4 regions of the Neomoorella thermoacetica genome follow, and region 1 is predicted to be linked to each of the others. Evidence: riboswitches for the same ligand, from Rfam matches in the RefSeq annotation. Region 1 holds a riboswitch; each other region holds the start of a gene.
The links. Region 1 has a riboswitch for cyclic di-AMP ahead of MOTHE_RS06445 (APC family permease). Riboswitches for the same ligand answer to the same signal wherever they lie in the genome.
Positions count from the first base shown of each region.

Region 2: another riboswitch for cyclic di-AMP. It lies ahead of MOTHE_RS10420 (C40 family peptidase); the one in region 1 lies ahead of MOTHE_RS06445 (APC family permease).
Region 3: another riboswitch for cyclic di-AMP. It lies ahead of MOTHE_RS14150 (CAP domain-containing protein); the one in region 1 lies ahead of MOTHE_RS06445 (APC family permease).
Region 4: another riboswitch for cyclic di-AMP. It lies ahead of eam (glutamate 2,3-aminomutase); the one in region 1 lies ahead of MOTHE_RS06445 (APC family permease).

Region 1 covers NZ_CP012369.1:1,283,192-1,290,297, reverse strand. The annotation lists gene MOTHE_RS06470 (sodium-translocating pyrophosphatase) at 1-1,249, shown strand, start outside; gene MOTHE_RS06465 (potassium channel family protein) at 1,365-2,027, opposite strand; gene MOTHE_RS06460 (potassium channel family protein) at 2,027-2,431, opposite strand; gene MOTHE_RS06455 (universal stress protein) at 2,443-2,997, opposite strand; gene MOTHE_RS06450 (hypothetical protein) at 2,994-3,212, opposite strand; gene MOTHE_RS06445 (APC family permease) at 3,202-4,767, opposite strand; cyclic di-AMP (ydaO/yuaA leader) riboswitch at 4,868-5,055, opposite strand; gene MOTHE_RS06435 (HutP family protein) at 5,270-5,680, shown strand; gene aroH (chorismate mutase) at 5,732-6,142, shown strand; gene trpE (anthranilate synthase component I) at 6,319-7,106, shown strand, end outside.
Region 2 covers NZ_CP012369.1:2,094,660-2,101,765, forward strand. The annotation lists gene MOTHE_RS10415 (MFS transporter) at 1-904, opposite strand, end outside; cyclic di-AMP (ydaO/yuaA leader) riboswitch at 1,277-1,406, shown strand; gene MOTHE_RS10420 (C40 family peptidase) at 1,416-2,069, shown strand; gene guaA (glutamine-hydrolyzing GMP synthase) at 2,186-3,736, opposite strand; gene hpt (hypoxanthine phosphoribosyltransferase) at 3,750-4,295, opposite strand; gene MOTHE_RS14120 (DnaJ domain-containing protein) at 4,432-4,737, shown strand; gene pabB (aminodeoxychorismate synthase component I) at 5,092-6,492, shown strand; gene MOTHE_RS10445 (branched chain amino acid--2-keto-4-methylthiobutyrate aminotransferase) at 6,610-7,106, shown strand, end outside.
Region 3 covers NZ_CP012369.1:1,631,736-1,638,841, reverse strand. The annotation lists gene MOTHE_RS08290 (DUF3842 family protein) at 1-215, shown strand, start outside; gene MOTHE_RS08285 (CooT family nickel-binding protein) at 208-399, shown strand; gene cysK (cysteine synthase A) at 532-1,452, shown strand; gene MOTHE_RS14150 (CAP domain-containing protein) at 1,500-2,237, opposite strand; cyclic di-AMP (ydaO/yuaA leader) riboswitch at 2,292-2,482, opposite strand; gene MOTHE_RS08270 (YebC/PmpR family DNA-binding transcriptional regulator) at 2,657-3,415, shown strand; gene MOTHE_RS08265 (hypothetical protein) at 3,486-4,037, shown strand; gene ruvC (crossover junction endodeoxyribonuclease RuvC) at 4,230-4,733, shown strand; gene ruvA (Holliday junction branch migration protein RuvA) at 4,730-5,338, shown strand; gene ruvB (Holliday junction branch migration DNA helicase RuvB) at 5,339-6,349, shown strand; gene MOTHE_RS08245 (DUF2905 domain-containing protein) at 6,443-6,667, shown strand; gene sigI (RNA polymerase sigma factor SigI) at 6,716-7,106, shown strand, end outside.
Region 4 covers NZ_CP012369.1:369,999-377,104, forward strand. The annotation lists gene MOTHE_RS12665 (PIG-L family deacetylase) at 1-1,084, shown strand, start outside; gene MOTHE_RS01910 (glutamate--cysteine ligase family protein) at 1,085-2,071, shown strand; gene MOTHE_RS01915 (phosphatidylserine decarboxylase) at 2,065-2,829, shown strand; gene MOTHE_RS01920 (DedA family protein) at 2,826-3,428, shown strand; cyclic di-AMP (ydaO/yuaA leader) riboswitch at 3,473-3,601, shown strand; gene eam (glutamate 2,3-aminomutase) at 3,684-4,961, shown strand; gene MOTHE_RS01930 (OmpA/MotB family protein) at 5,014-5,766, opposite strand; gene MOTHE_RS01935 (flagellar motor protein) at 5,726-6,559, opposite strand; gene MOTHE_RS01940 (amidohydrolase family protein) at 6,738-7,106, shown strand, end outside.

The DNA.
Region 1 (7,106 bases):
TGCTGCTATCGGCATTGTATCCTCCATTCTCGGTGCCTTTTTCGTGAAAACGGGCGAAGGGGCCAATGCCCAGAAGGCTCTTAATACCGGTACCATGGTGGCAAGTATCCTGGCCATTGTTGGTACTTTCCTGGCTACTAGGTTATTACCGGCTCACTTCACCGCTGGCTCTATGAGTTACACTTCTACAGGCGTATTTGCAGCCACCATCGCCGGCCTCATCGCCGGAGTCTTGATTGGCCGGATTACCGAGTATTATACTTCAGGGGATTACGAACCTGTAAAAGAGATCGCCAAGGCTTCCCAAACCGGTACAGCTACCAACATTATTGAAGGCTTAAGCACCGGTATGCTGAGCACAGTTTTGCCTATCCTGGTCATCGTCATTGCCATTATCGCTTCTTACCGTTTCGCCGGCCTTTATGGTATTGCTATGGCGGCGGTTGGCATGCTCTCGACCACCGGCACTACTGTGGCCGTTGATGCTTATGGTCCTATCGCCGATAATGCTGGCGGTATTGCCGAAATGGCGGAACTGGACCCAAAGGTCCGTAAGATAACCGACGCCCTGGACTCCGTCGGCAACACAACGGCTGCCATTGGTAAGGGTTTTGCTATCGGTTCGGCGGCGCTGACGGCCCTGGCCTTATTCTCGGCCTATACAGCTGCTGCCAGGATTACCGCCATTGACCTGACCGACCCCAAAGTAGTCGGCGGTCTCTTCATAGGTGGTATGCTGCCGTTTCTTTTTGCTGCCTTAACTATGAAAGCGGTGGGTAGGGCTGCTTTCCAAATGATTGAAGAAGTACGCCGCCAGTTCAAATCGATTCCCGGCTTAATGGAAGGCAAGGCCCGGCCGGACTACGCCCGCTGCGTGGCTATTAGCACCGGAGCCGCTATTAAGGAAATGATTGTTCCCGGCCTACTCGCCGTTCTGGTACCCCTGGCCGTGGGTCTCATCCCCGGCCTGGGTAAGGAGGCCTTGGGTGGCCTTCTCGCCGGCGCCACGGTGACGGGTTTCTTGATGGCCGTCATGATGGCTAATGCCGGTGGTGCCTGGGATAATGCCAAAAAGTATATTGAGGGCGGCCAGTACGGCGGTAAGGGTTCACCGGCCCACGCTGCCGCCGTCAATGGAGATACAGTGGGTGATCCCTTTAAGGATACCTCTGGCCCGGCCATGAACATTCTTATTAAGCTAATGACCATTGTCTCCTTGGTTTTTGCCCCCTTATTTATGCAGCTTTAGGGGGCGCATGCCTGCCGGCGCGTAATTCCTGATCAAAAGGAAAAAAGCCCTTCTCTCTTGGGAGACAAGGGCTTTTTATTAGAGCTAGGTTTCCGGGGCAGGCCACAATCCCGCTTTAAGCACTACCCAGGAGAGACCGGCGGAGGGCTTCTACCTCATCATCCCTGGCGGCGGCAATGACCCGGTCGCCGGGGAGTAAAACGACATCGCCCCGGGGGAAGATAAGCTCCTCTTCCCGGAGGATGGCCATGAGCAAGCATTGATCCGGAAGGATAAGATCCTTGACGGCCGTATTCGCGGCCGGCGATTCCGGCAGCAGCACGGTTTCCACAAATTCCACCTTGCCCCCTTTCAAAGTAAGCAGGGGGATAAGCCCGCTGGCATCGACTTCTTGCAAGATCAGGCTGTAAATAAGGCGGGTGCTATTGATAATATTGTTGATTCCCAGCAGGCGGAAGGCGTCTTCATTCTGCGGGTTGTTTACCCGGCCGATAACCCTCTTGACGCCAAAAACCTTTTGCGCCAGGCGGCAGATCATGATGTTATCCTCGTCAAAACCGGTAACTGCCGCCACTACATCCGCTCGCTTGACGCCGGCTTCTTCCAGGGTGGCCACCTCGGTGGCGTCACCATGCAGGACTACCTGGCCCAGGTGATCCTCCAGCCAGCGAAAGCGGCGCAGATCCTTTTCGATTAGCAGCACCTCCTGCCCGCCATCCAGGAGGGTCCTGGTCAGGTTGAAACCGATTTTGCCGCCTCCGGCAACGACAACATACATTATTCGGCACCCCCCAGCCGGCCCATGACATAATCAATACCAAAGGTTGTCGGGCAGAAGATATCCAGGCCCATAGCCCGGTAAGCCTCTGCCGCCCGGGGATCATAGGCCCGGGCGATAACCCTGGGAATATGAAACTTCTCCCTGGCAACCTGGGCCGTGACCAGGTTGGCGCTGTCGCGATCAGTCACGGCAATCAGGGCGTCGGCAGTATCAGCCCCGGCTTTGGCGAGTAATTCCAGGTCAATACCCACTCCCTGGAAGACCTGGCCGGGAAAATCGTGGGGCAGGCGTTCCAGGGCTTCAGCCTTGGGATCGATGACGCTTATCTCATGACCGGCCCCAGCCAGGCTGGTGGCCAGCATGGCCCCCAGGCGGCTGCAACCGATGATAATAACCTTCATCAAAGCACCCCCTACACAGGTTGGCGATCGATTAGCAATTCACAATTGGCCCGGCGCAACAGCCATTCGGAGGTACTCCCCAGGAGGCCGACTTGGCGCCTGGGCCGGACGCCAATGACGATTAATTGCACCTCTTCCTCGGCCGCCGCCTGAAGGATGCCGGTCCCGGCCGTCCTGGCCCGGATAATCCTGGTCCGGCAGGGCAAGTGATGGAAATTGACGATCTCCGTGCCCTGGGCCAGAATATTATTTAAGCGGGCCTCGGTTTCCGGCAGGGCAATCCCCAGGGGAGAGGCCAGCGGGACTTCCAGCACCGCGAGCAGGATAATCTCAGCCTTCTGTTCCGTCCCCAGGCGACAGGCCAGTTCAACCGCCCGGCGGGCATATTCACTGTCTACTAAAGGTACCAGGATACGCTTGACGGCTCCGACAGTCCTGGTGACATGGGCGACTTCATAAGGAACAGCTGGCGGCACATGGAGCATCCACCAGAAAAGGCGGCCCATGCTGACCATAAAAGCGAGGGCCAGAAAAACACCCAGGGGGTTGCTGTGGATATTATTCATATCCGGGCCTCCTTACGCCGCCGGATGAAATAACGAGTAAAGGCCAGGGACCGGTAAATTCCCAGGCCCAGGAAGCCGGCACCAGTGATCCAGGCCATAGGGCTGGGATGGGAAAGGGCACGGATCCAGATAGCCGGTCCCAGGAACAACATGGCCAGGGTTGTAACCATCTGGTAGTAGTCACGCCAGGTAAGGGTTTTAATCTCACTTGACATGGGCCTTAGCCTCCAGGCGTTCCCGTTCTGCAAGAGCCTGCTTGTATTCCTCGAGAAGGTCGTACTCTTCGGCCGCTTCCAGGACCTTTATTTGCTGGGCTTCCCAGTCCCGGGGGATGTTGCCGAAAATGGGGTAGCCCTTGCTCCGGCGATAATAAGCGTAGTAGAGGAAACAGAGGATAATCCACGCCGGCCCGGCGATACGGCCAATGGCATGGGTAAGAATGACTTCGAAGAGTATAGTGCTGATACCCAGGGTACCGATTACCCCCAGGATGGGGAACTCCACCACCCGGCCACGATAATTTATCTTTATGTTTAAAGGCACTTTATAGGGCCGGGGTGCATAGGGATCGGTGAAGCGTAGTTTAATCAGGGCAATAAAAACCAGGATATAGCCTGTGGTAGCCCCGAAGGCATACATGTTACCCAGGGTATCCATAGCATTGGGCGTCAGGAAAGAAAGAACTAACTGAAGGATACCAATGCCCGAGAAGACAAGGATAGTGCGGTAAGGAGTCCGGTAACGAGGGTGCACGGCGTTGAACCAGTCGCTGATAAAATTAAACTGGCTCATGGCAAAGGTCAACCGGGAAGCGCTCATGACCCCGGAGTTGGCCGAAATGAGCAGGATGGTAGCCCCCAGCAGGGCGGCAAAAGGGCCGGCAATAATGCCAATAAAGGGGATGGCATGGGCCAGGGTAGCCACCGGATCGCCGACGGCTTTAGCGATATCCTGCCAGGGTAGGACTCCCAGGCTCATGGTAGAAAAGGCGGTGGCGAAAATGAATACAGTAAAGATCAGGCCGACAGAAGTTCGGGGAACGACAGTCGCCGGCCGTTTGGTTTCCTGGGCCGCCTGGGAGATAGACTCCAGGCCGACAAAGGAGATAATAGCCAGGGAGGAGCCATAGGCAAATTCCTTAAAAGTCGGGAACTGAGTCACCCACTGATGGGCCAGGAGTTCCGGCCGCCAGGCAAAGAGAAACCCAAAGACGATAATGGTTGATTCCGTCAAGATATCAATAGCACCCAGGACTTCATTGAGCAAAGAAGATTCCCTCATACCGCGAATATTGAGGGCAATAAGGAAGAACACCAGGGCCAGGGCCTCTGCCATCCACACCAGGTTGACGTGGTGCAGGGGACCGATGCTGACGGCCAGAGAGTCAATATTGACCCCGAAAAGGTAAGGCAGAAAGAAGTTGATGTAGCCAGCGGAAGCAGTCGCAAAAAGGGCGATATCTATGGTGTAGTCCAAGAGCAAAGCTGCCCCGGCTACAAAACCCCAGAAATCACCCAGCCCGCGCAAGGTAAAAAACTGGCCACCGCCGGCAACGGGGTAAGCGGCGGCAAGCTCGGTATAAGCCAGGCCGATCATGATGTAAACCAGACCGGCCAAGGCGAAGGCCAGACTGGTAGCACCTTTAGCCCAGAGCATAACCAGTCCCAGGGCGGCATAAATGTCGGCACCGACATCCGCGTAACCCCACATGTAGGAGCCCCACACGGTAACCTCCCGGCGGAGCTCCAATTTTTCTGTTGCCGTGGCCATAATACCCTCCTCCAGCGTTAATGAACCTGAAATAACAAATAAAACCAGCCCTCCCCTGTTTACGGATCCAGGCTGGTTCTTTGCCTATTGGACATACGGTACCATCTCCTTTCCTGCCGACGGGGTTAGCTGCCGGGTTCGGGCCGGAGAAAAGCCCTACCCCGCCCTCAGTTTTCATACTTTGAATAGCTTTGGTACCCCAAAGTAATAAAGCTTACTGAGGGCGGGGATTCACCCCTCTGGTGGGTCCCCCGTTCCCGCTTTTCCGGGATTAGGCATTTTAAATTTGCTCGATGCATTGCCGTTAATCTTAGCAGGCCGGAAAAGTGCTGTCAAAGTAAGCCTGGATAGGAAAACGTTTTTGGGGGGTTAAACTACCTGACATTATTATGTGGAGGCGGCCGCTCTTTTAAAAGCGCTTCTTTGCTTGACCGCAAATCTTCTTGCGATGCCGGTCATGATGTAATATAATCAATTCAAGTATAAATGGGTGGAGGCAATCATGGAGTACGGCAGTAAAAAGGTAGCGGCAGTAGCCATTAAAATGGCCCTTTCGGAAAGCCGGGAGGAGGAGGCCCGGCTGAAAAAGGAATATGCAGCCGGCGGCATATCTACGGCGGCCGTGGATTATGGGGGCGAATTTATTAATTCTGTCCAGAAAATCATTGAACGGGCAGTAGTGGCCGCCAAAAGGGAAGGAGTCATTAAAGAGGCCCACCAGGAAGAAGGAGCCATTGCCGGGGCGACGCGGGAAGCCCTCTCCCAGATTATGCCCAAAGCCATCGGGCTGAATGTGGGGGGGAAAATCGGTATTGCCCGCTGGCACGATCATTTGAGTGTAGCCATCTTTTTCGGCATTGGCCTGTTGCACCTGGATGAAGTCGGCATCGGTCTGGGGCACCGGGCTGTCTAAAAGGGCGGCTGCCGGAGCCTGTAAACAGAGCAGTATGGTAGGAGGGGTAGCATGACTGAGCCGGTGGGGCAGGAAGCGCCTGGGGCTGGCATGGAGAAAGGACCCGGAGGGAAAAAAGTAAGGGGCCTGCGCGGGGCCGTTGACGTCGAGGAGAATACGGCCCCAGCAATTATTGCGGCAACAGAACAATTATTACGGGAGATAGTTATCCGTAACGACCTGGAAAGAGGAGATATTATCAGCGCCATTTTCACCGTGACCCCCGATCTTGATGCCGCCTTCCCGGCTGAAGCCGCCCGCCGTCTGGGCTGGTTGGATGTGGCCCTGATGTGCGCCCGGGAGATACCTGTACCGGGAAGCCAGCCGGGAATAGTGCGGGTGTTAATCCATGCCTACAGTGATCACCAACCGGTGCATGTTTACCTTGGCCGGGCGAGTCAATTGCGCCCGGATCTGCAATAAAAGTATTGACAGGTATTTACCATCCATGTTATTCTTATAATAACAATCGCATACAGTTGAGGCGAGTTGAGCAGAGTGGAGTTTAGCTTAGAGTTGAGCTTGATTAAGGGTAAAGTTTTACCAGGGCTCATCTTTGAGCGCTGGTTTTTATTTTGCCCCTGGGGAGGGAGAAAGCAGTGTTTCACCCTGACCGGGCAACCTACCTGGACCTGGCCCGGAAGGCCCCTTATATTCCTGTCTGGACAGAGATTCTTGCCGATACAGAAACTCCCATTTCCCTGTACTTAAAATTCGCCGGCGGTCCGGACAGCTTCTTACTGGAGAGTGTCGAAGGCGGGGAAAACCTGGGCCGCTATTCCCTCATTGGCTTCGATCCCCTGCTGACCTTCACCGCCAGGAGTGGTAAGGCTTATTTAAGCACGAATAACGCCACTGCCAGGTTGCTGGAAGAAAAACCCTTCAAGGCTTTAAACAATTTAATGGCCAGCCTGTCCCTACCACCTAGTGAGGGACCACGCTTTCAGGGCGGCCTGGTAGGCTACCTGGGATATGATATGGTCCGGGAACTGGAGGCTTTGCCCCCGGGGCCCGGTAATGACCTGCAAATACCAGATACCCACCTGACCCTCCACCGTTGTTACCTGGTTTACGACCATATCCTGCGGACAGTGAGGATAACCTGCCTGGGGCGAGGCGGGGAGAATGCCCTTGCCGGGTATGAAGAAGCTGTAGCCGGGGTCAAGGGAATTCTGGAAAAACTCGGGCGATCTTCTGGCGGGTACCGGAATGGGTATCCGCCGGCAGCAGGGCAACTGGTCCCGGAAGGGGTCTCCTGGCAGGCCAGCGTGACCCGACAGGAATTTACCGGGATGGTTACAAAAGCTAAGGAGTATATCGCCGCCGGCGATATCTTCCAGGTGGTCCTCTCCCAGAGATTGAGCCTGCCCTTCAGGGAGGACGCCCT
Region 2 (7,106 bases), 810 kb from region 1:
GCCGGCGGCGGCCATTAAAGAATTTATCGGAAATCCGGGAGCTCAAGAAGGCGCCGATGACACCGGCTGCAAAATAAATCGAAGCCCAGACGCCCATTTTCATCAGGTTAAATTTAAACACTTCACTTAAATAGCTTGGCGACCAGGTTACTATCCCCCAGAAGGTCATCTGGCAGGCCAGGTAAGATAGCACTACTGCTATGAAGCTCTTGTTTAACAAGACATCGCGCAAGGGTATTTCGGCTTTTTTGGCCTGCTTGGCCAGGTTCTCACGGCTTATTGCCGCCTCTTTTAAGATGCCACTCTCAAGTTCGTCGGCGTAACTCTCTTTAACTTCCCTGTCGCTCAGCCAGCGTACCTGTTCGGGACGATCGTAAATGAAGAGAAGTACTATTACCAGGGGTACCAGGCCAAAAATACCTAGCCATATAAAAACAGGACGCCAATCGTTAAAATAGGAGGCTAGAAACGTTGTTAGCAAAGGAGCCCACGCAGGGGTAATAATCCAGGACCAGGAGAGGACCCCCTGGGCCTGGGCCCGTTCTCTTTTAGGAAACCAGCGCGCGATCAAGCGTGCACTGGGTACAAATTCAGTACCTACAAAAATACCAAACAAGGCATTACGGATATACCACTCAGTTGCGTTCTGCATATACGCCATATATATCGTGAATATGCTCCAGGTGATCAGGGAGAATACCAAAACTTTTTTGGGACCAAAGCGATCGCAAAGAAATCCCGATAATATCTGGGTTGGGCCATAAAAAATCATTAATAAAAACATGGCGTTACCAACATCGCTATGGGTCAGGTGCAAGCTCTGACTAATTAGCGGAACTAACACTGTCGTTTTTACCCGGTCTAGGTACTGAATGCTATACCCGAAGAAAACAATAGCTGCCACCAGGTAACGATAACGCCACCATCCTGTTGAGGGTGACAAGGATTTACTCATAGACCTCCCCTTCCTTAAATTTAAATACTTGCGTCCACCTCAGCGGTGCCCTTTCTTCCCTCCTCCCTGCACCAGTTTTCTGAGTATGGACTAAATATAATTTCTTCATCTTTATATAAAAACCAGTGGTTCCTATGCACATTCTTAATTGACAAAACACCACCCTGATGGGCGTAAGGCATAAGATGAGCTTTTAAGGCATGGATCTTAAGAAAAATGTACCATCAGGCAATTTATTCGAGTTCCTGGCATTCAATGATGTCTGAAGGAGCATCCAGGTCTTTTACTATTACTTTTTTCGACGATATAATATAAAAGCCATATTTTTTAGCACCGAATTCCCGGGTAGGCGGGAAACGGGGGATATTTTTGGGGTGAAGAGCCAAAGGCTCCGGGCTAACTCTCGGTCCGAACCCGTCAACTAACCTCGTAGGTGTGCGAGAGTGGAGGTCTTAGATAATTGAAGAAGTGGTCGAAGTATTGCCTGACTGCCACCCTGGCCGGAGCTTTGAGCCTGGCCGCCGCCGGAGTGGCCCTGGCCCAGCCCTATGAAGTGAAAAAGGGTGACACCCTGTGGGCCCTGTCCCGGCGTTATGGAGTAACGGTAGAACAAATTAAAGCAGCCAATAACCTTGATTCCTCATTGATTTATATTGGTCAAATTTTGGAAATACCCACTAACAAAACATCCCTTGCCAGTCGTTATGAAGCACCCACAGCCTCCCGCGGTATAAGCATCGATCCCTCTACTATGGGTGCCCGTATTGCCGCCATCGCCCGCCAGTATGTGGGCAGTCCCTACCGCTGGGGTGGGACAAGCCCAAAAGGATTCGACTGCTCGGGCTTTACGCTTTACGTCTTTCAACGTGTAGGCATTAATCTCCCTCACTCGGCCAGCGACCAGGCCTCCCTGGGTACCCATATTGATAAAGGGGATCTCCAGCCGGGTGATTTAGTCTTTTTCCATACTTATTCCCAGGATATCAGCCATGTAGGTATTTACTTGGGCAACGGTAAATTTATCAGCGCTACCAATCGCGGCGTGGCCATCGACAGTATCGATGACCCGTACTATTGGGGACCACGCTATGTCGGTGCCAGGCGCGTAAGGTAGATTAAGGTAGAGTAGTCTGTTCGGCGCGCCTAGAACTCTCATGTCGACTTACGCCACAGAAAAATAAGGAGACCCCTTAACCTGTTGTTGCAGGATAAGGGGTCAATTTTTTTATCCTACTCCCACTCTATGGTCGCCGGGGGTTTGGAAGTGATGTCGTAAACGACCCGGTTGATATGACGCACCTCGTTGACGATCCGGGAGGAGATACGCTCCAGGAGGTCGTAGGGGAGCCTGGCCCAGTCGGCAGTCATGGCGTCATCGCTGGTCACGGCCCGCAGGACGATGGGGTAGGCATAGGTCCGCTCGTCGCCCATAACACCCACACTCTTCATGGAGGGCAATACCGCAAAGGACTGCCAGATTTCCCGGTAGAGGCCGGCTCGCCGGATCTCCTCGGTGACAATGGCGTCAGCCTGACGTAAGATTTCCAGTTTCTCCGGGGTGACTTCCCCCAGGATGCGGATAGCCAGGCCCGGCCCCGGGAAGGGTTGCCGCCAGACAATCTCCTCCGGCAGGCCCAGTTCCTCCCCTACCCGGCGCACTTCGTCCTTAAATAAAAGGCGCAGGGGTTCAATTAATTCCAGTTCCATATCTTCCGGCAGGCCACCGACGTTATGGTGGCTCTTGATGACGGCGGCCGTTTCGGTACCGCTCTCAATGACATCGGGGTAAAGGGTGCCCTGGACCAGGAAATCCACCCGTCCCAGTTTCCTGGCTTCCTCCTCAAAGACCCGGATAAATTCATGGCCGATAATTTTGCGCTTTTCTTCCGGGTCTGTAACGCCGGTGAGTTTCTCCAGGAAACGCCGGCTGGCATCGACATAGACGATGTTCATGCCCATGGCCTGGCCAAAGGCCCGCTGCACCTGTTCGGCCTCCCCCTGGCGCAGGAGACCGTGGTTAACAAACACGCAGGTCAAGCGGTCGCCGACGGCCCGGTGGACCAGGGCCGCAGCCACCGAGGAATCGACCCCGCCGCTCAGGGCGCAGAGGACCCGGCCGTTACCTACCTGCCGGCGAATGGCCGCCACCTGGTCTTCAATGAAGGAACTCACCGACCAGTCACCCCGGCAGCCGCATACCTGGAAGAGAAAACGACGCAGTATCTCCTGCCCCATGGGAGTATGCTTTACTTCCGGGTGAAACTGAACGCCATAAAGCTTCCTGGCCGGGTCGCTCATAGCCGCCACCGGGGTATAGGCCGAGCGGGCCGTCACCTGGAAGCCAGGCGGCGGGGCGCTGATATAGTCGCCGTGGCTCATCCAGCACTGTATACTTTCAGGTAAACCGGCGAAAAGGGGATCTGCTGCTGTTATTTCCAGCTGGGTTTTACCATACTCCCGTCCCGAGGCCCCCTCTACCCTACCGCCCAGGTCATGGGCCATGAGCTGCATACCATAACAGATGCCCAAAATGGGAATGCCGCTTTCATAGAGGGCCCGGTCGATACGGGGTGCCCCGAGGCTATAGACGCTGGCCGGCCCGCCGGAAAAAATAATCCCCCGGGGTCGCCGGGCCAGGATCTTTTCCAGGGGCGTGTTATAGGGTATCATCTCCGAGTAAACCCCGGCTTCGCGGACCCGCCGGGCGATCAACTGGTTGTACTGGCCGCCGAAATCCAGCACCAGTACTATTTCTGCAAGCTGTTTGTTTTCTCCAATCATCTATCCAACCTCACTATTTCTTCCGTCTGTAAACCTCTGGTTTTAAAACGCAGATATCCGGCAAGTGACGGTATTTCTGGGCGTAATCCAGGCCGTAACCAACGACAAAGTAATCCGGAATGCAAAAACCGCTGTAATCAACATGAACATCTACCAGACGCCGTTCCGGTTTGTCCAGGATGGTGCAGGCTTTGACGCTCAAGGGCTGGCGGGCCTTGAGGTTCTCCAGCAGGTATTTCAGGGTCAAGCCGGTGTCGATAATATCCTCAACTATCAGAAGATGCTTGTCCTCCACCGGTACCTCCAGGTCCTTCAAGATCCGGACCGCCCCCGATGTGCTGGTGCCGGACCCGTAGCTGGAAACGGCCATAAAATCAAGCTGCAGGGGAATGGTGATCTCCCGCACCAGGTCGGCCAGGAAAATAATCGCCCCTTTAAGAATACCGACCACCAGCAGGTCCTTCCCGGCGTAATCGCGGCTAATAGCCGCACCCATTTCCTTCACCCTTTTTTGAATATCGGCGGCGCTGACCAGAACCTCGGCAATATCTTCGTGCACTCTTTTTTCCTCCCCCGGAGTAACCTGCTGTATTTAATATACCGCTTGACAGTTTACCATAACCTTGTTATCTTCGCTATATAGCGTTAAAATCCTGCCTGGTTAATTGCAAAAGCGTAAATTGAGGGCGATAAGAATGAAGGCTTGCGCAGAAACCCTGGCCGCAAGGGCGCGAGAGGTGCTGGGAGTAAAAGAAGGCGACGACGTGCGCACCATCAAAAAGGCCTATCGCCGCCTGGCCAGGCAGTACCATCCTGATGCCAATGCCGGTGCCGGTGAAGACGCAAAGTTTTTGCTAATTACCGAACCCTACGAGTACCTCCTGCGCCACAAGCCGCCCGGCCGTAACTCCCTCCTGGCAGCCGGCCTCACCCTGGAAAAAGAGGACCCGGAGGATACTTACGTTCGCTGGTGGTTGGAGCATTACGGCGATTTTTTCTAAAAGAGGGTGGCCTCGCCACGATGGCAGGGCAGCACGTTCCGGTATTCAAGCATCAGGCCGCCACAGAGGGTCCCGGTAATTTCACCGTCCGGGTTCTTTATTTCAATCCTTCGCCTTTTCCCCCTTGCCCTTCCACAGCATGTATGTTATAATCAAAAAAGTGACAACTGAATAGGAGTCGAGGTTAGTCGCTAGAATCAGGCGAGATGAGAATAGTTGAGACGACTCGGAGCTTTCGGGGTGAGGACCAGCAGGATTCGTGCTGGTTTTTTTATTATGTCGCCATGGCAACCCGGCCCCGGGCTCCTCGAAGTATGAGACGGCATTTTCCTCGACTCACAGGAGGCATGAGCATTGCTGCCCGTTGTTATCGAGGTCAAAGCGCCTGCCGACCCGGAGGCCCTCTATGCTGCCCTCGCTGGCGGCCGGGAAAATAGCTTCCTATTGGAAAGCGCCCTCTTTCACCCCCGCCTGGGTCGCTATTCTTTCCTTGGTAGCGCACCGTTCCTGGTCCTAAAAACCAGGGGCAACGAGGCCTGGCTTTTCCGGCCCGGCGCAATGGTTGAAAGGATTCCCGGCAATCCCTGGGAGATCATCCGCTCCCTCCTGTCCCGTTACCGGTTACCGCGGCACGATCAACCTGTACCTTTTACCGGTGGGGCTGTAGGTTACCTGGCCTACGACCTGGGCCGTTACATCGAAAAGCTGCCGTCTCTGGCCGCCGATGACCTGCCCTTCCCGGAGGGTTACCTGGCCTTCTATGACACCATCGTGGCCATTGACCACCAGGAAGGGAGGGTCTATGTCGCTGCCAGCGGTTTCCCGGCATCCAGCCCGGCCGCTGAAAAGGAAGCCCTGGCCCGGGCAAGGGAAACAGCCGCCCTCCTGGCAAAGGCTCGCCCCCTGCCGCCCCCTTCCCCCGCCAGCGGCGGACGGGCGCCCATCAGCTCCCTGTTTACCCGGGAAGCCTACTGCCGGGCCGTCGACAGGGCCAGGGAGTATATTGCCGCCGGGGATATCTTTGAAGTCAACCTGTCCCAGCGCCTGCAGGCGCCCCCGGGCCTGGAGCCCTGGGAGCTGTACCGCCGCCTGCGGCGGGTCAACCCGGCTCCCTTTGCCGCTTACCTGCCGCTCAGGGAAGGGACCATTGTTAGTGCCTCACCGGAAAGGTTTTTGCGGGTCAGCCGGGGCCAGGTGGAGACCCGGCCGATTAAGGGTACCCGGCGCCGGGGGCATACCCCGGCAGAGGATGACGCCCTGCGCCGGGAATTGTGGCAGAGCGCCAAGGACCGGGCGGAACTGGTGATGATCATCGACCTGGAAAGGAACGACCTGGGCCGGGTCTGCCGGGCCGGGTCGGTACGGGTGCCGGAACTCTTTGTTCTGGAGGAGTATGCCACCGTCTTTCACCTGGTCAGCACCGTAACCGGCACCTTGGAACCGGGAAAGGATATGGTGGATCTCTGGCGGGCCACCTTTCCCGGCGGCTCCATCACCGGCGCCCCCAAGGTCCGCTCCATGGAGATCATCGAAGAACTGGAGCCGGTGCGGCGTAGCGTCTATACCGGCGCCATCGGCTACCTGGGTTTTGACGGCGAAGCCGACTGGAATATCGTTATCCGCACCTTTCTCCTGGCAAACAACCAGGCCTATTTCCAGGTCGGGGGCGCCGTCACAGCCGACTCCGATCCCGGGGGAGAGTACGAGGAAACCCTGGACAAAGCCCGGGGCCTCATCCAGGCGCTGGAGTTATAAAATTGCAGGAACTGGACCTGAAAGGAAGGCCTGAAACTGTGACGGCTCCGGCAAAGACCAGGGGGCGAACGTAAAAAATCTGGCCGGCCAATAAACTATGTTCGGAGGAATACAACCATGCCTGCAGCAGTCGTCTACTTTAATGGCTCCCTCCGGCCCCTGACAGAAACGGCAATTAACCCCGCCGACCCCGGTTTCCTGTACGGGGCGGGGCTATTTGAAACAATCCGCATCGAAGACGGCAGGGCCCTTTTTCTCACCGAGCATCTTGACCGTCTTACCAGCAGTTCCCGGCGCCTGGGTTGGCCTGTACCCGATTCTTCCGGCCTGCCGGCAGCCATCCAGGCTACCATTGCCGCCAACCAGGTTACCAACGGGCGCGGTCGCCTGAACTTTTTCCAGGGTAGCCAGGGTTATAACCTGATGTTTACGGCCGAGAACGGTCTACCCTATACGCCGGAGGATTACCGGGAGGGTTACCGGGCTGTCATAGTCACCATCTGCCGCAACCAGCACTCCCCCCTGGCCGGCCTCAAGACCATGAACTACCTGGAAAACCTCCTGGCCATGGCCGAAGCCCGGGAGAAGGGAGCTCGGGAGGCCCTGCTCTTAAA
Region 3 (7,106 bases), 350 kb from region 1:
TGGCCATAATCCTAGCTGACGCTATGCTGGGCGAATTGACCCCGGCTATGGCGGCGGCCATCGCCGCCAGCCCGGCACGCAAATTTCTCCTGCCAATCAACCGGTCGGGGGTAGAAGTAATAGGAGTCACCCCCGAGCCGTTGCCCCATTTAATTGAAGCCCTGGTTAACCGCGTGAAGTTTTTTTATCAGGAGGGAGGGGATAAGGATGTGTGAAGCCAACGCCTACCTGCTCAAAGAGAGCGGGGAAGAGGAACTGGTCTTTGAGAATGTTGACCGGGTCTTGCCCGGGGAAGAGGGTATTATGATGGAAGATATTTTCGGTAAACGCAAACTCCTGCGGGCGCGGATTAAAGAAATGGCCCTGGTGGACCATAAAATCATCCTCGAAGCCCTCTAAGCCGGGCGTTAGTTACGGCCAGGCCACGGCATACTATAGTTGCCGTGGCTTTTTTACTTGACAGGCCCATGACCAGGGATTAAAATGTAAATAATTCCGATATAAATACTTAGTTATAAGGAGGAAGGCAGCATGAAGATAGCCCGGGATGTTACCCAGTTGATAGGGCAGACGCCGATCCTGCGCCTGAACCGCCTGGTAGAGGACGGGATGGAGGTATACTTAAAAATCGAGTTTTTTAATCCTGGAGGCAGTGTTAAGGACCGCATTGCCCTCAGCATGATTACCGCTGCGGAAGCCGACGGCCGCTTGAAACCCGGGGATACCATTGTCGAGCCCACAAGTGGTAATACGGGTATCGGCCTGGCCATGGTGGCGGCCGTACGGGGTTACCGCCTGATCCTGGTTATGCCGGAAACAATGAGTATTGAGAGGCGCAAGCTCCTGGCGGCCTATGGGGCGGAGTTCGTCCTGACTCCGGGAAACCTGGGGATGAAGGGGGCTGTAGATAAAGCAAATGAACTGGTACGGGAGAACCCCGGTTACTTTATGCCCCAGCAGTTTGAAAATCCGGCCAACCCGGCCATCCACCGCCAGACCACGGCCAGGGAGATCCTGGAGCAAATGGACGGTAAAGTAGACGCCTTTGTGGCCGGCGTCGGGACCGGGGGTACCCTCACCGGGGTGGGTGAGGTCCTGAAAAAGGAAATCCCGGGGGTAAGGATTGTAGCTGTGGAACCGGCGGCTTCACCGGTCCTTTCTGGAGGCCAGCCAGGACCCCATAAGATTCAGGGTATAGGTACCGGCTTTGTCCCGCCGGTCTTGCGCCGGGAGGTGGTTGACGAGATAATCACCGTCACCAACGAAGACGCTATGGAAACGGCCCGGCGCCTGGCACGGGAGGAAGGCCTGCTGGTGGGCATCTCTTCGGGCGCCGCTGCTTTTGCCGCCCTCCAAGTGGCCCGGCGCCTGGGCCGGGGGAAAAGGGTACTGGCCATCGCCCCCGACACCGGCGAGCGCTACCTGAGTACGGAGTTGTTCAAGATAGGCTAAGGGAAAACGGCAGGCCGGTGGCCTGCCGTTTCTACTGCTATGAAGTTCTACTGGCCGATGAATTCCTGGACCCAGTAGTGGCCATAGCTGCCGCCGCTGGCATAGCCGACACCTATGGCCGTAAAATTAGCGTTTAAGATATTACTGCGGTGGCCGGGGCTATTCATCCAGGCCGCTACCACCGCCTCCGGTGTTGGGTAGCCGGCGGCGATGTTCTCCCCGGCTATACGGTAGCTAATGCCGAATTGCTTGAGCATATTGGCGAAGGAACCATAAGTGGGCGACTCATGGCTGAAATAATTCTTGTCCCGCATATCTTCGGCCTTGAGGCGAGCTACCCGGGCCAGCTGCGGGTCTGCTGCCAGGGGTTTCAGGCCGACCTTGGCCCGCTCGGCATTGACCAGGTTCACTACCTGCTGTTCGTAAGCGCTTAACTGGTAGTTACCGGCGGGGGCGGGTTGGGGGGCAGGTTGCGGTGCTGGTACGGCCGGATTGCCGGGACTGGTTACCGGGGCCGGTGCGGGTTTAGATGCTGGTTGTGGTGCAGGCGCCGGTGCCGGAGTCGGGGACTGCCTGGTGACCTGTCCGCTGCCGGCGTTCGGAGAAACATGCCACCGGTAGTGCCAGCTCCAGTAAGGGGCGGTATACCAGCTATAGTTATAGGAGTAAATACCCCTGGTAGAGTTAGAGGCGGGTGTAGCAGCCCGGGCCGCGCTTAAAGGGGCGGCAGCCACAACGGCGGCCAGCAGGATTTTCAGAGCTGCGGTGAGCCACTTGTGCTTCAAAGCGGTCAATCCTCCTTTTACTCCTTTTTTACGCCTGGCCAGGCCAGTAAAAAATCCACCTCCCTTCCAACGCCTCCGGGGTTAGCTGACGGGTGCGGGCTGGAAGTGCCCTATGCCGCTCCCGGTCTTTCTCCCACCGTTGCCCGGCTCCGGACAAAGACGAGAGGTGTATACTGGAAGCGGGATTAACCCCAAGAATATGGTTCCCCCGGTTTCTTTTAAAAGAAATTCGGCGTTTACAGGTGGCCATAACGTTAAATTCATTTTACCATAAAATAAGGGTATAGTTAACATAAAATTGGCAGGCAGAATTTGCTATAACCCATGCTTTAAATAAGCCCGGGCGGTAAATGTTGCTTAAATAAGGCCCTGTATGTTAGAATTTCAATGTTGAGTATATAAGAAAGGGGGTAAGAGAGATGTCCGGACATTCCAAGTGGGCCAATATTAAAAATCGCAAGGCCAAGGTTGATGAAAAACGGGGCCGCCTCTTTACCAAAATCGGGCGGGAAATTATCATCGCCGCCCGGATGGGAGGCGGTGATCCCGAGGGCAATATGCGCTTAAAGGCTGCTATAGCCAAGGCCAAAGCAGCCAATATGCCCAACGAGAACATCCAGCGGGCCATTATGCGCGGTACCGGCGAACTAGAAGGGGCCGCATATGAGGAAATGACCTATGAAGGTTACGGTCCCGGTGGCGTAGCCATGCTTCTGAATATAGCCACCGATAACCGGAACCGTACAGCTTCAGAAATCAGATATATCTTTTCCCGGGGCGGTGGCAACCTGGGCGAAAGCGGTTGCGTAGCCTGGATGTTTAACCCCAAAGGGGTAATTACGGTGGAGGTCCCCGCCGGGGATAAACGGGAAGAAGTAATCCTCCAGGCTATCGAGGCCGGGGCGGAGGATGTCGATGACGAGGACGACGAGGTATTGGAAATCAAGACGGCGCCCGGGGACCTGGAGGCCGTCCGGGAAGCCCTGGAGGCCAGCGGTGTTACCATAACACACGCTGAGGTTGAGATGGTACCGCAAACGACTGTTACCATCGACGACCCGGAGACAGCAGGCAAGGTTATGCGTCTCATTGAACGCCTCGAAGATCATGACGACGTCCAGGCAGTATATACAAACGCTGATATTCCTGCAGCAATTATGGACCAATTAGATATATAGCGAGGTATAAAACTACAGGCCGCCGGCAATGCTAGTTAGTGGCAATTTCTGTTTGGCAGGAGGGGCCACAGTGACAGCAGTCCGGCGCTTGCTTGTTATCGGTATAGTGATCTTTTTCCTTGGGGGACTGGTGGCCTACCAGGAGGCCAGGGTAAATTCCGGCCGGCAGCCGGTTTTTTTAAGGGTGCCAGGTATCATGGAACCCCGGGTCCAGCTTGAACCGCGACTGGAAAAATATTACCGCGGTTGCGGCCATACCTACCCCCTGCCCCTGCCGCCGGGGATCAAGTGGCAGGGATCCGGTAAAGAGGAGATGACCTCCCTTTTTCCGCCGGCCGAAGGGTGGCACCTGAGGCAAGAAGCCGGACGCCTGGTAGCCACCCAGGAAGTTGACGGCCTGTGCCCGGTTTGCGCTCCCAAGCGGCACCTGGCAGTAAAGGACGGCCTGGTGGCCGTTTATCAGGGACCTGCCGGAACCCTGGGGCCGCTGCTTAAGGTTACGGGCCTCAAAATCTCTGCCATCCCGGCCAACTGGCAGTCCAGGATTCAGGCCGGCGAGGCGGAATTTAACTCCGAACAAGAACTCCTGGAAGCCCTGGACAGCCTGGACGAATACCGCTAGTTCCCCGGATATTTTCCGGCCGGGTCAGCGACCCGGTTTTTCTTTTGGTTTGGAAAAAAAGGAACTGCTCTCTTCAACGTCGAATAATTGCCAGGCAGAGGTTTTTTTGAACCGGTACTCCTAAAGAAGATGGAGCATACCCAAACCAATAATAACCATTTTTGATAGAACCATATTTTCGGGGGAATAATTATGCTGATCCTGGGAATAGACCCGGGGACGGCGATTGTCGGTTACGGCCTGGTGGAGGCCCGGGCTGGACAAACCCGCGCCCTGGTATACGATTGTATCCGGACACCGGCGGGGGAGGATCCCTGCCGGCGGCTGGCAACCATTTACGCCGGCATAAGGGAGCTAATCGAGCGCTTGCAGCCAGAAACCATGGCCGTGGAAGAACTCTTCTTTAACAAAAACAGCAAGACAGCCCTAGCCGTTGGCCAGGCCAGGGGCGTGATCCTTCTGGCCGCGGCCCATACCGGTCTGCCGGTGGCCGAGTATACCCCCCTGGAGGTCAAGCAGGCAGTGGCCGGTTTCGGCCGGGCGCCCAAGGAACAGGTCCAGCGTATGGTCCAGGCTTTGCTGGGCCTAGAAGAAAAACCCCGGCCAGATGATGTGGCCGATGCCCTGGCGGTAGCCGTATGTCATGCCAGCTTCGCGCCCTGGCGGCAAAGGGAAAAGGAGGTGGCTGGCCGTTGATCGGGTACCTGCGGGGTAGGTTACATCTGGTAACACCGGAGGGTATCCTCCTGGAGACCGGAGGGATCGGCTGGCTGGTACGTACAGTGACCAATCGTTCCTGGCCGGCCCCCGGTACGGAGATAGCTGTCTACACCCAGCTGGTGGTCAGGGAAGACGCCATGGAATTATATGGTTTTACCCGGCCGGAGGAACTGCACCTTTTCACCCTCCTTAGAGGCGTAAATGGCATCGGGCCCCGGGGCGCCCTCCAGATTTTGGGGGCTGCCAAGCCGGAACAGCTGTCCCGGGCCATTGCCGCCGGCGATAGTGCCTTTCTGACCGCCCTGCCGGGAATCGGGGCCAAGAAGGCCCAGCGGTTACTCCTGGAATTGAAGGACGCGGTTTTAAAATCCGGCCTGGTAGACGGTACGGAGACTGAGGCCATACCGGCAGGAGGCGGGGATAATGATGAAGCCCTGGCCGCCCTGTTGGCGCTGGGCTATAGCCGGGAAGAGATTGGCCCGATCCTGGCCAGGGTACGGCAGGAACTGGGGAATGCTACCCCTACGACAGCCGTCCTCCAGGCGGTACTAAAAACCTTTGGCCGGGGGGGAGGGGATTAATTGGCAACGGAGAGGTTAGTAGCCGGAAACCTGCATAATGAAGACCAGGAACTTGAATTGAGCCTGCGACCGCGCTGCCTGGCAGAGTACATCGGCCAGGAACATGTCAAGGAGACCCTGGGCATCTTTATCCAGGCGGCCCGTGAACGGGGTGAAGCCTTGGACCACGTCCTTCTCTACGGGCCCCCGGGGCTTGGTAAGACCACCCTGGCCGGGATTATCGCCAATGAGCTAGGGGTCCAGCTGCGGGTCACCTCGGGACCGGCCCTGGAACGGGCCGGGGACCTGGCAGCCATCTTGACCAACCTGCAGCCCCGGGACGTCCTCTTTATCGATGAAATCCACCGCCTGCCCCGCCAGGTGGAGGAGATCCTTTACCCGGCCATGGAAGACTTCGTCTTAGATATTATCCTGGGTAAGGGTCCCGGCGCCCGTTCCATTCGCCTGGACCTGCCCCCCTTTACCCTGGTGGGAGCGACTACCAGGGCGGGGTTGCTATCTTCCCCTTTAAGGGATCGCTTCGGCATCAATTCCCGCCTGGAGTTTTACCAGGTGGCCGAGCTGGAAGAGATTATCAGGCGGGCGGCCACCATCCTCCAGGTTGCCATCGAGCCGGAAGGAGCCAGGGAGATCGCCCGGCGCGCCCGGGGGACGCCCAGGGTAGCCAACCGCTTGTTGAAGCGGGTCAGGGATTACGCCGAGATCCGGGCCGGAGGAGTCATTACCAGGGAGGTGGCCCGGGAGGCCCTGGAACTCCTGCAGGTTGATGCCGCCGGCCTGGATAGTTCAGACCGGCGCCTTCTGCTCACCCTTATCCGCAAGTTTAACGGGGGACCCGTCGGTCTCGAGACCCTGGCCGCAGCCATCAGCGAGGAACCGGACACCATTGAGGACGTCTACGAACCCTTTTTACTCCAGATGGGCTACCTCCAGCGTACTCCCAGGGGCCGGGTGGCTACCCCCGGAGCCTATGCACACCTGGGTATTAAGCCGGAAGACCGGTTGTTTTGATAGAACCCTTCATTGGGAACTAACGCCCTGTACAAGCCCGGAAAGTGAACTGTATAGAGGGTAGACCTCTATTTTTTGGAGGGGGAAAGTTTCGTGGGCGACTGGAGTTTTTTCGGCAAAATGCTCTTAGGGATGGGCCTTTTCCTGGCCCTCATGGGCCTGTTGCTCCTGGGTCTGGGAAAACTATTCAGCATCGGCCGCCTGCCGGGTGACATCTATATCCAAAGGGGTAACTTTACCTTTTATTTCCCTCTGGTCACCTCTTTGTTACTCAGCCTGATTCTGACGGTAATATTAAACCTGCTCTTCCGGCGTTAATTCCTGCTGGCCAAAAATCGCTATCCAGGTGCGAAAAAGTATAGTGAGGTGAAGCTCAAATTGCAGCCCGGAGCCGACCCGAACCACCTCCTGGCTCTGGCCAGGAGCGGGGATGCCGTGGCCAGGGAGGAACTGATCCGGCGCTATACCCCCTTTATCCTATCGGTAGTTTCCAGGACGACAGGTCATTTTATCCGCCTGGGCGAAGACGACGAAGCCAGTATCGGGTTAATGGCCTTTAACGAGGCGATAGATAACTACCGCCTGGAAGGCGGTGCCACCTTTTTAACTCTGGCGGAAACAGTTATCCGGCGGCGTTTAATTGACTACTTTCGCCGGGAGGGGCGCCACCGCCAGGTCCTGTCCCTCCAGGCCATGGAGGGAGAAACGGCGGCCGCAGTCGACCCTGTGGCCAGGGACGAGATAAACATGGTGGACG
Region 4 (7,106 bases), 910 kb from region 1:
GGGGGTGGGGCCGGCGGATATTATCTTCATGGGTTACCCGGACGGGGGGCTGGCCGCCATCTGGAGTAATTACTGGCAGGAAGACAAACCCTACCGCTCGGCCTGCACCCACAAGGAGGCCGTGCCCTATAGACTGGCCTTTAAACCGGGCGAACCTTATGCGGCCCCGGCCCTCCTCGCCGACCTGGAGGAGATTCTCCGGGAGTACCGGCCTACAGATATTTATGTTACCGACACTAACGACAGCCACCCCGACCACTGGGCCACCGGGGCCTTCACCTTGGCGGCAGTGGGGGAGCTAAAGGGGGAAGACCCTACCTTCAACCCCCGTATCTATACCTTTGTCATCCATACCGGCATGTGGCAAATGCTGCCGGTATTTGACCGGGACCATAAACCCCTCCTGCCCCCGGGGTATTTCCTGGCCCGGGGTACGCCCTGGTATAAATTGCCTCTGGCGCCGGCAATCCTGGAACTGAAAAAACAGGCTATCGCCGCTTACCGGACCCAGGAAATGGTCATGCCCACTTTCCTGGCCAATTTTGAGCGGCCCAACGAGGTCTTCTCCCGCCTGCCGGACCAGGAGGTGATTACCACAGCGACGGGCATGAGTGTCGACGGTTGGGTTAAGGAATGGCCCCGGGATGCCGTCATTGCCCTTGACCCCGCCGGTGACCTGGTGACAAAAAAAGTAGAGCGGGGCGGCGATCTCAAGGCGGCCTACCTGCTCCAGTCTGGCCGGACCACCTATTTGCGCCTGGACACCTGGGGCCGGGTCGGTTTTCCGGTAAATTACACCCTGAGCATCTACCTGTTGCCGGCTTCTCCCGGGGCCGGTAGCCAGCGCTTTACCTGGTCCTGGGCACCCGGCGAGAAACAGGTCAGGTGGCTGACCCGCCCGGCCGGTTACGACCCGAATGCCATCCGGGTAGCTTCCGGAGGCGACAGCCTGGAGATGGCCCTGCCGGACCTTATTCCTCCCGGCGAGCACTACCTGATGTTCACCGCCGTCACCTCTATCGGCAGGCTGCCCCTGGACCGGATCCCCTGGCGCCTCGTAAAGATTAAGGGAAGCGATTTATAAATGACGCCCCTGCGTTTTGGCCTGGAAGAAGAAGTCTTTATAACCGAACCCGACAAACCCACCCTCCAGTCCCTCTATTACCTGGCCCGGTTACTCTGGCTTGACCCGGGCTACTACTATACCCATACCGCCTGTAACTTCAACCGCGGTAAGGACCTGCGCTGGGGTCTTATGAGCGGCATTGAAATTTCTACCGGGGTTTTCCCGGACACCGGGGACCTCGTCGCCGACCTGCGTCGCCGGCGCCGGGAACTGGCCGCCGTTTGCCAGGGGCTCATTGTTCCGGTTGGCCACCTCTTTGACCAGGTCGCCCCCACCAATATCTGCGGCATGCACGTCCATGTCAGCGGGTTTCCCGACCGGGAACGGGCCTACCGCAACCTGGTCTACTTCTTACCCCTCCTGGCCCTGCTGGTAATCAACTCACCCATAGCCGGCAGCAGGCGCTACGGCCAATCCTACCGCTGGGCGGAAGCCTTTGCCATCGGGCCGCTGCGGGAGGACAGGCTTTATCGCTTTCAGGACCTCATTGAGTCCAAACGGCTGGGGACCCTGGAAATCCGGGTTTTTGACCCGGTATGGGACCTGGAGCGCATCCGCATCTTGCTGGAATGTATCCGCGCTGTCCTGGAGGCCGGGGTAGATTATCCGGGGGATATTGAAACCTACAATCGCCTGCGCCGGCAGGTGGCCCTGGAGGGTTACATCCAGGAACTACAGCCTATTTACCGGGAACTCTCCAAGCTCCTGCCGGTTCCCGAAGTATATTTCCAGCAAACTCCAGCTGATGCCCTGGGCCGGCTCTGGAAAGAGCAAGGGACCCTGGCCACTTATACGGCCCTGGATAACGCCTATCGCAACGGCATCCTTCAACCCCGGCCGCTGAAAACGATGCGCGTCCGCTGGCCCTTGATGCTGGCCGGGTTTTGCGGTTATTATTTACCCAGGATGCCCTATAGTATAAAGAAGGTGTTATCAGAATGGTAACTTTTTCTATGGCCCTGGCAATCCTGCCCGCGCTCTTCGTGGGTTTAAACCTTTTAAAGATCCTTCTCCTCCTGGCGGCTGTTATCACCGCCATTATGTGGTTTTTGCGCCGGGTATGGTTCTACCGCGACCCGGTCCGGGTGCCTCCAACAGAAGCGGGCACCATCCTGGCCCCGGCCGACGGCAAGATAGTTTACATCAAGCCTTTCCGTAACGGCGAGGTGGTGGCCGAAAAGCTGGGCCAGGCCATCCCTGTCCGGGAAATAATGAAAGCACCGGGCCTGGGCGACCGGGGCTGGATCATGGGGATTTATATGTCGCCCCTGGATGTCCACTTTAATTACGCCCCCATTGCCGGTAGGGTGGAGGATATGGTCCATACCCGGGCCAGGGTTAATCTGCCTATGGTGGATCTCTGGGAATACATCCGCTTGACCTACTTCCGGAGGGCGGTGGACCTCTTTTGCCACCGCTACCGCCTGGTAAATGAGCGCTTGACCATCTTTCTGGATGGTGAGGGCATTAAGATAGCTATGGTGGAGATAGCCGATAAGTTTGTCAACAAGATAAATAGTTTCATCAAGCCGGGCCAGGTAGTCGACCGGGGCCAGAAGGTATCCTTTATCGAGCGAGGTTCCCAGGTGGACCTGGTTATCTTTAGCGAGGACGTTGAGTTTACCGTCCGGGTGGGACAGCAGGTATACGGCGCCAGGACGGTAGTGGCTCGCTACCGGCCTCCGGGCGGGGTGGTGCCTTGACGGCCCTCCATGCTTACCTGGCTCTTTTCGGCCTTCTGGCTATTGAAGGAACGGGTTTACCGGGTGTACCCTTTGAACCGGCCTTCCTGGCCGCCGGCTATTTGATTGAACGGGGCGAAATGAGCTTCTGGGGAGCGGTGCTGGTCGGGACTGCAGGCAACCTCCTGGGGAACCTAATCGGTTACTGGCTGGGAGCCAGGCCCGGTCGCGGGCTGATTGAACGCCTCCTTCACCAGGGATGGGGTGAAGGAGGTATGACAACCGCCCGTTACTGGCTGGCCCGTTACGGGGCGGCGGTAATTATCCTGGCCCGCTGGTTTGGCCCTATCCGCACCCCCACCATCCTGGCTGCCGGGGTGGTTGGGATGGAGACCGGAATCTATGCCCTGTATTCAACCCTGGGTGCCTTTACCTGGACGTTAGCCTGGCAGTATGCCAGTTGGAAGGGGACCCATTACCTTTTGGGGTGGTGGCAGGTCTACCGCCGGTACGCCACCTGGTGGATGGACGCCCTGTTGATCCTGGCGGGATTGGCTATTACCACCATTTCTGTTTATTATTGCTGGCGGCGCTGGCGCCGGGATAAGGAACCTGCCTGATTGACAGGCGCTTATCATCTATGTTAGAATAGTAATGAAAACTAAATAAGCGAGCGCTGAATCCCTGAATAGGGAACGGGGGAACCACTTCTTGGGGTGAATCCTTTTTCAGGTAGGGTTAACTTTCGACCCGAACCCGGCAGCTAACTTCGTAAGCGTAGAAAGGTGAGGTGTAATACCGTTAGTTTTCTATGCCAGCAAAACCCCGGTTCAGGCCGGGGTTTTATTTTACCCTCAGGAAGGAGGAAATAGGTAATGAGTATTTACCCGGAGAAAGGCAGGTTGATGGGAAGGGAAGCTAAAAGGGAAATTGCTCTTGACCGGGCAGCCGAATTGAAAGCCAGGATTGTCGATTACCTGGAAGAAAGGGAGAAGATCGCCAGCGGCCTGGAGGCGGCAGCCGAGATCGAAGCCAGCAAGCAACGTATCCTGGCTTACTTTGGCGCCGGGGAAGCCGAGTGGCAGGACTGGCGCTGGCAGTTGACCCACCGTATCACCTCGGTGGCAACCCTGGCGGAACTGATTCCCCTGACAGAAGCTGAAAAGGAAGCCATACTAAAGGTAGAACGTACCTATCGCTGGGCGGTTTCTCCTTACTACCTGAGCCTGATGGGACCGGAACCTGATTGCCCCATCCGGCGCCAGGCTCTGCCCAGTGCCGCCGAACTGGAGGATAACCATGGCGTCCTGGACCCCATGGATGAAGAGTTGACCTCCCCGGCGCCGGCTATTACCCGCCGTTATCCGGATCGTTTGATTATCAACGTAACCAACCAGTGTGCTATGTACTGTCGTCACTGCCAGCGGCGTCGCAATATCGGTGAAGTCGACCGCAGTCGCAGCCGCCGGGAACTGGAGCAGGCCCTCCAGTATATCCGCCAGAATGAAGAGATCCGCGATGTCCTGATCACTGGCGGTGACGCCCTGATGCTCAGCGATGCCATGATCGACTGGTTGTTGACGGAACTCGATAATATCCCCCACGTAGAAATTAAGCGCCTGGGCACCAGGGTGCCGGTCACTATGCCCCAGCGGATTACCCCGGAGCTGTGCCGGGTTCTGGCCAAGCACCCGCCCATCTATCTCAATACCCAGTTCAACCACCCCCGGGAGGTTACCGCGGCCGCCAAAGAAGCCTGCGATCGCCTGGTCCAGGCCGGGGTGGTCCTCGGCAACCAGGCGGTTTTGTTAAAGGGCGTCAACAACCATCCCTTTGTGATGCGTAAATTAAACCAGGAACTCTTGAAAATAAGGGTACGGCCCTACTATATCTTCCACGCCAAGCCGGTGAAGGGGACCACCCACTTTATTACCTCCATTGAGGAGGGCGTGGAGATCATGGATAAGCTCCGGGGCTATACCTCCGGCCTGGCCGTGCCTACCTATATAATCAATGCCCCCCACGGTCTGGGCAAGACCCCCATCTTGCCACAGTATGTAATCGCCCGTAATGATCACCAGGTGATCCTGAGGACCTGGGAGAAGCGGATTATTTTTTACTCCAACCTGGGACGCCAGAAGGAACAGGCCTAAAGAATAGTATGGAGAATAGAAGCGCCGGGTGTTTCACCTGGCGCTTTTTATATTACTTCTCGCCCTTATGGGGCTCGGTGACGTTGTAGGCTTCCTTGAGGACGACGATATCCACCCGGCGGTTGCGGGCCATATCAGCCTCGCTATTATTGGGGGCCACCGGGCGATATTCTCCGTAGCCGGTGGCCGAAAGGCGTTCCGGTTTGATCCCGGCTTCGCTGATTAAAACCTTGACCACGTTGGTGGCCCGGGCCGTGGAGAGTTCCCAGTTGGATGGGAAGGCCGGGGTGTTGATGGGGAGATTGTCGGTGTGGCCTTCAACCCGTAAATAATTGGGTAGGCGGGCCAGGGCCCGGCCGACCTGGCGCAGGAGGTCCCGGGCTTCGGGGGTCAAATCGGCGGAACCCTTGGGGAAGAGGACGGCATCGGCCACACTGACCACCAGGCCCCGTTCCTCGGTATTGAGGGTCACCTGGCTTTCCAGGCCTTCCTGCTGGATATACTGCTGTAGTTCCGCCCTGGCCCTGGCCAGTTCGGCCCCTTCATCCCCCTGGCCCGGTGCCGGGGCGATACCAGGTACTATAGAGGTCAGGCCTCCGGACGTTAAGATTCCAGTCGTCGGGGCGCCAGTTAGGGTTTGAGCCAGGGAGTTGGCCAGGGCGGCCATTTTCTGGGCGTTGGTATCGCTGATGGCATACATTACGACAAAGAAGATCATCAACAGGGTAATCAAGTCGGAATAGGTCAACAGCCAGCGCTCATGGTTATCCTTGCTGGCGTGCCCTTCCCTGCGGACCGGCACCATCGCTCACCTCCCGCTCTTCCTTCCCGGCACCTGCCCTTTCCTTACCCGGGGCCAGGAAGGCCGCCAGGGTGTTGCGGATCAAGGTGGGGTTCTTGCCTGCCTGGAGGGCCAGGACGCCCTCCAGGATCATCTCCTGGTACAGGCGTTCCCGGGCGTCTTTATTTTTGAGCTTGGTGGCGATGGGCAACCATAAGAGGTTGGCCGAAGAGACGCCGTACAGGGTAGCTATAAAGGCCATGGCAATGGACGGTCCCAGCTTATCGGGGGTACTCAGATTGCTGAGGACGTGGACCAGACCCATGACGGTGCCGATGATGCCCATGGTCGGGGCGTAGCCGCCGGCGGCCTCGAAAAGGCTGATACCGCTGTGATGGCGTTCGCTGGTAGCATAAATGTATTGCTCCAGGACGTTACGGGTCTGTTCGGGGTCGGTACCGTCTACCACCAGCTGCAGGGCGGTGCGGAGAAAGTCGTCCTTGACACCGTCGAGTTCTTTTTCCAGCCGGACGAAACCTTCTTTGCGGGCCAGCACGGCGTAGTTGACGATGGCGTTGATGGTTTCATTTAAGTCCAGGGGTTTTTCCCGGAAGGCGACCTTTAATAGCCTGGGGATATTCAGGACCTCTTCCCGGCGCAAACCAATAAGGGTAGCACCTATAGTCCCGCCGAAAACAATCATGGCCGCCGTAATGGCCAGCAGGGCCCCCGGACTGCCTCCCTCCAGGATGAAGGCTGCAATCAGGGAGCCAAAACCTATCAACAGGCCCAGGATTAGATTGAGATCCAAGAACATACCGCCTTTCTTAGACCATGTTTTACCAAATATCTAGCATATTCGGCACAAAGAAACAAAATCCTTGTTAAATCTATATTAAATTGACCTTTAATTTGTCCTGTGGTAGGATAATATTTAGATTTAATTAAGATTAAATAAAAAATAAATGATACAATTCACGGGAAGGGAGATAAAAATGAATGATTTGCTAATCCGAAGAGCAAGGCTCATGGACGGCCAGGGGACAGTGGATATAGCCATCAAAGACGGATATATTGTTGCTGCCGGCAATAATGTGGCGGGGTCGGCCCGGCAGATGGTTGATGCCTCCGGCAGGCTCCTGATACCGGCCTTTGTCGACACCCATACCCACCTGGATAAAGCCCTGACGGCGACAGACGGCGGCGCCGGTTCCCTGGAAGCAGCCATCGAAGACTTCCAGCGCCGGAGTAAAGATATAGATAAAAACGACCTGCTGGCCAGGGGCCGCCAGGTACTGCGGTTGGCCCTGCGCCACGGTACCACAGCCATGCGCACCCACATCACCGTCAGTGAGAACCTGGGC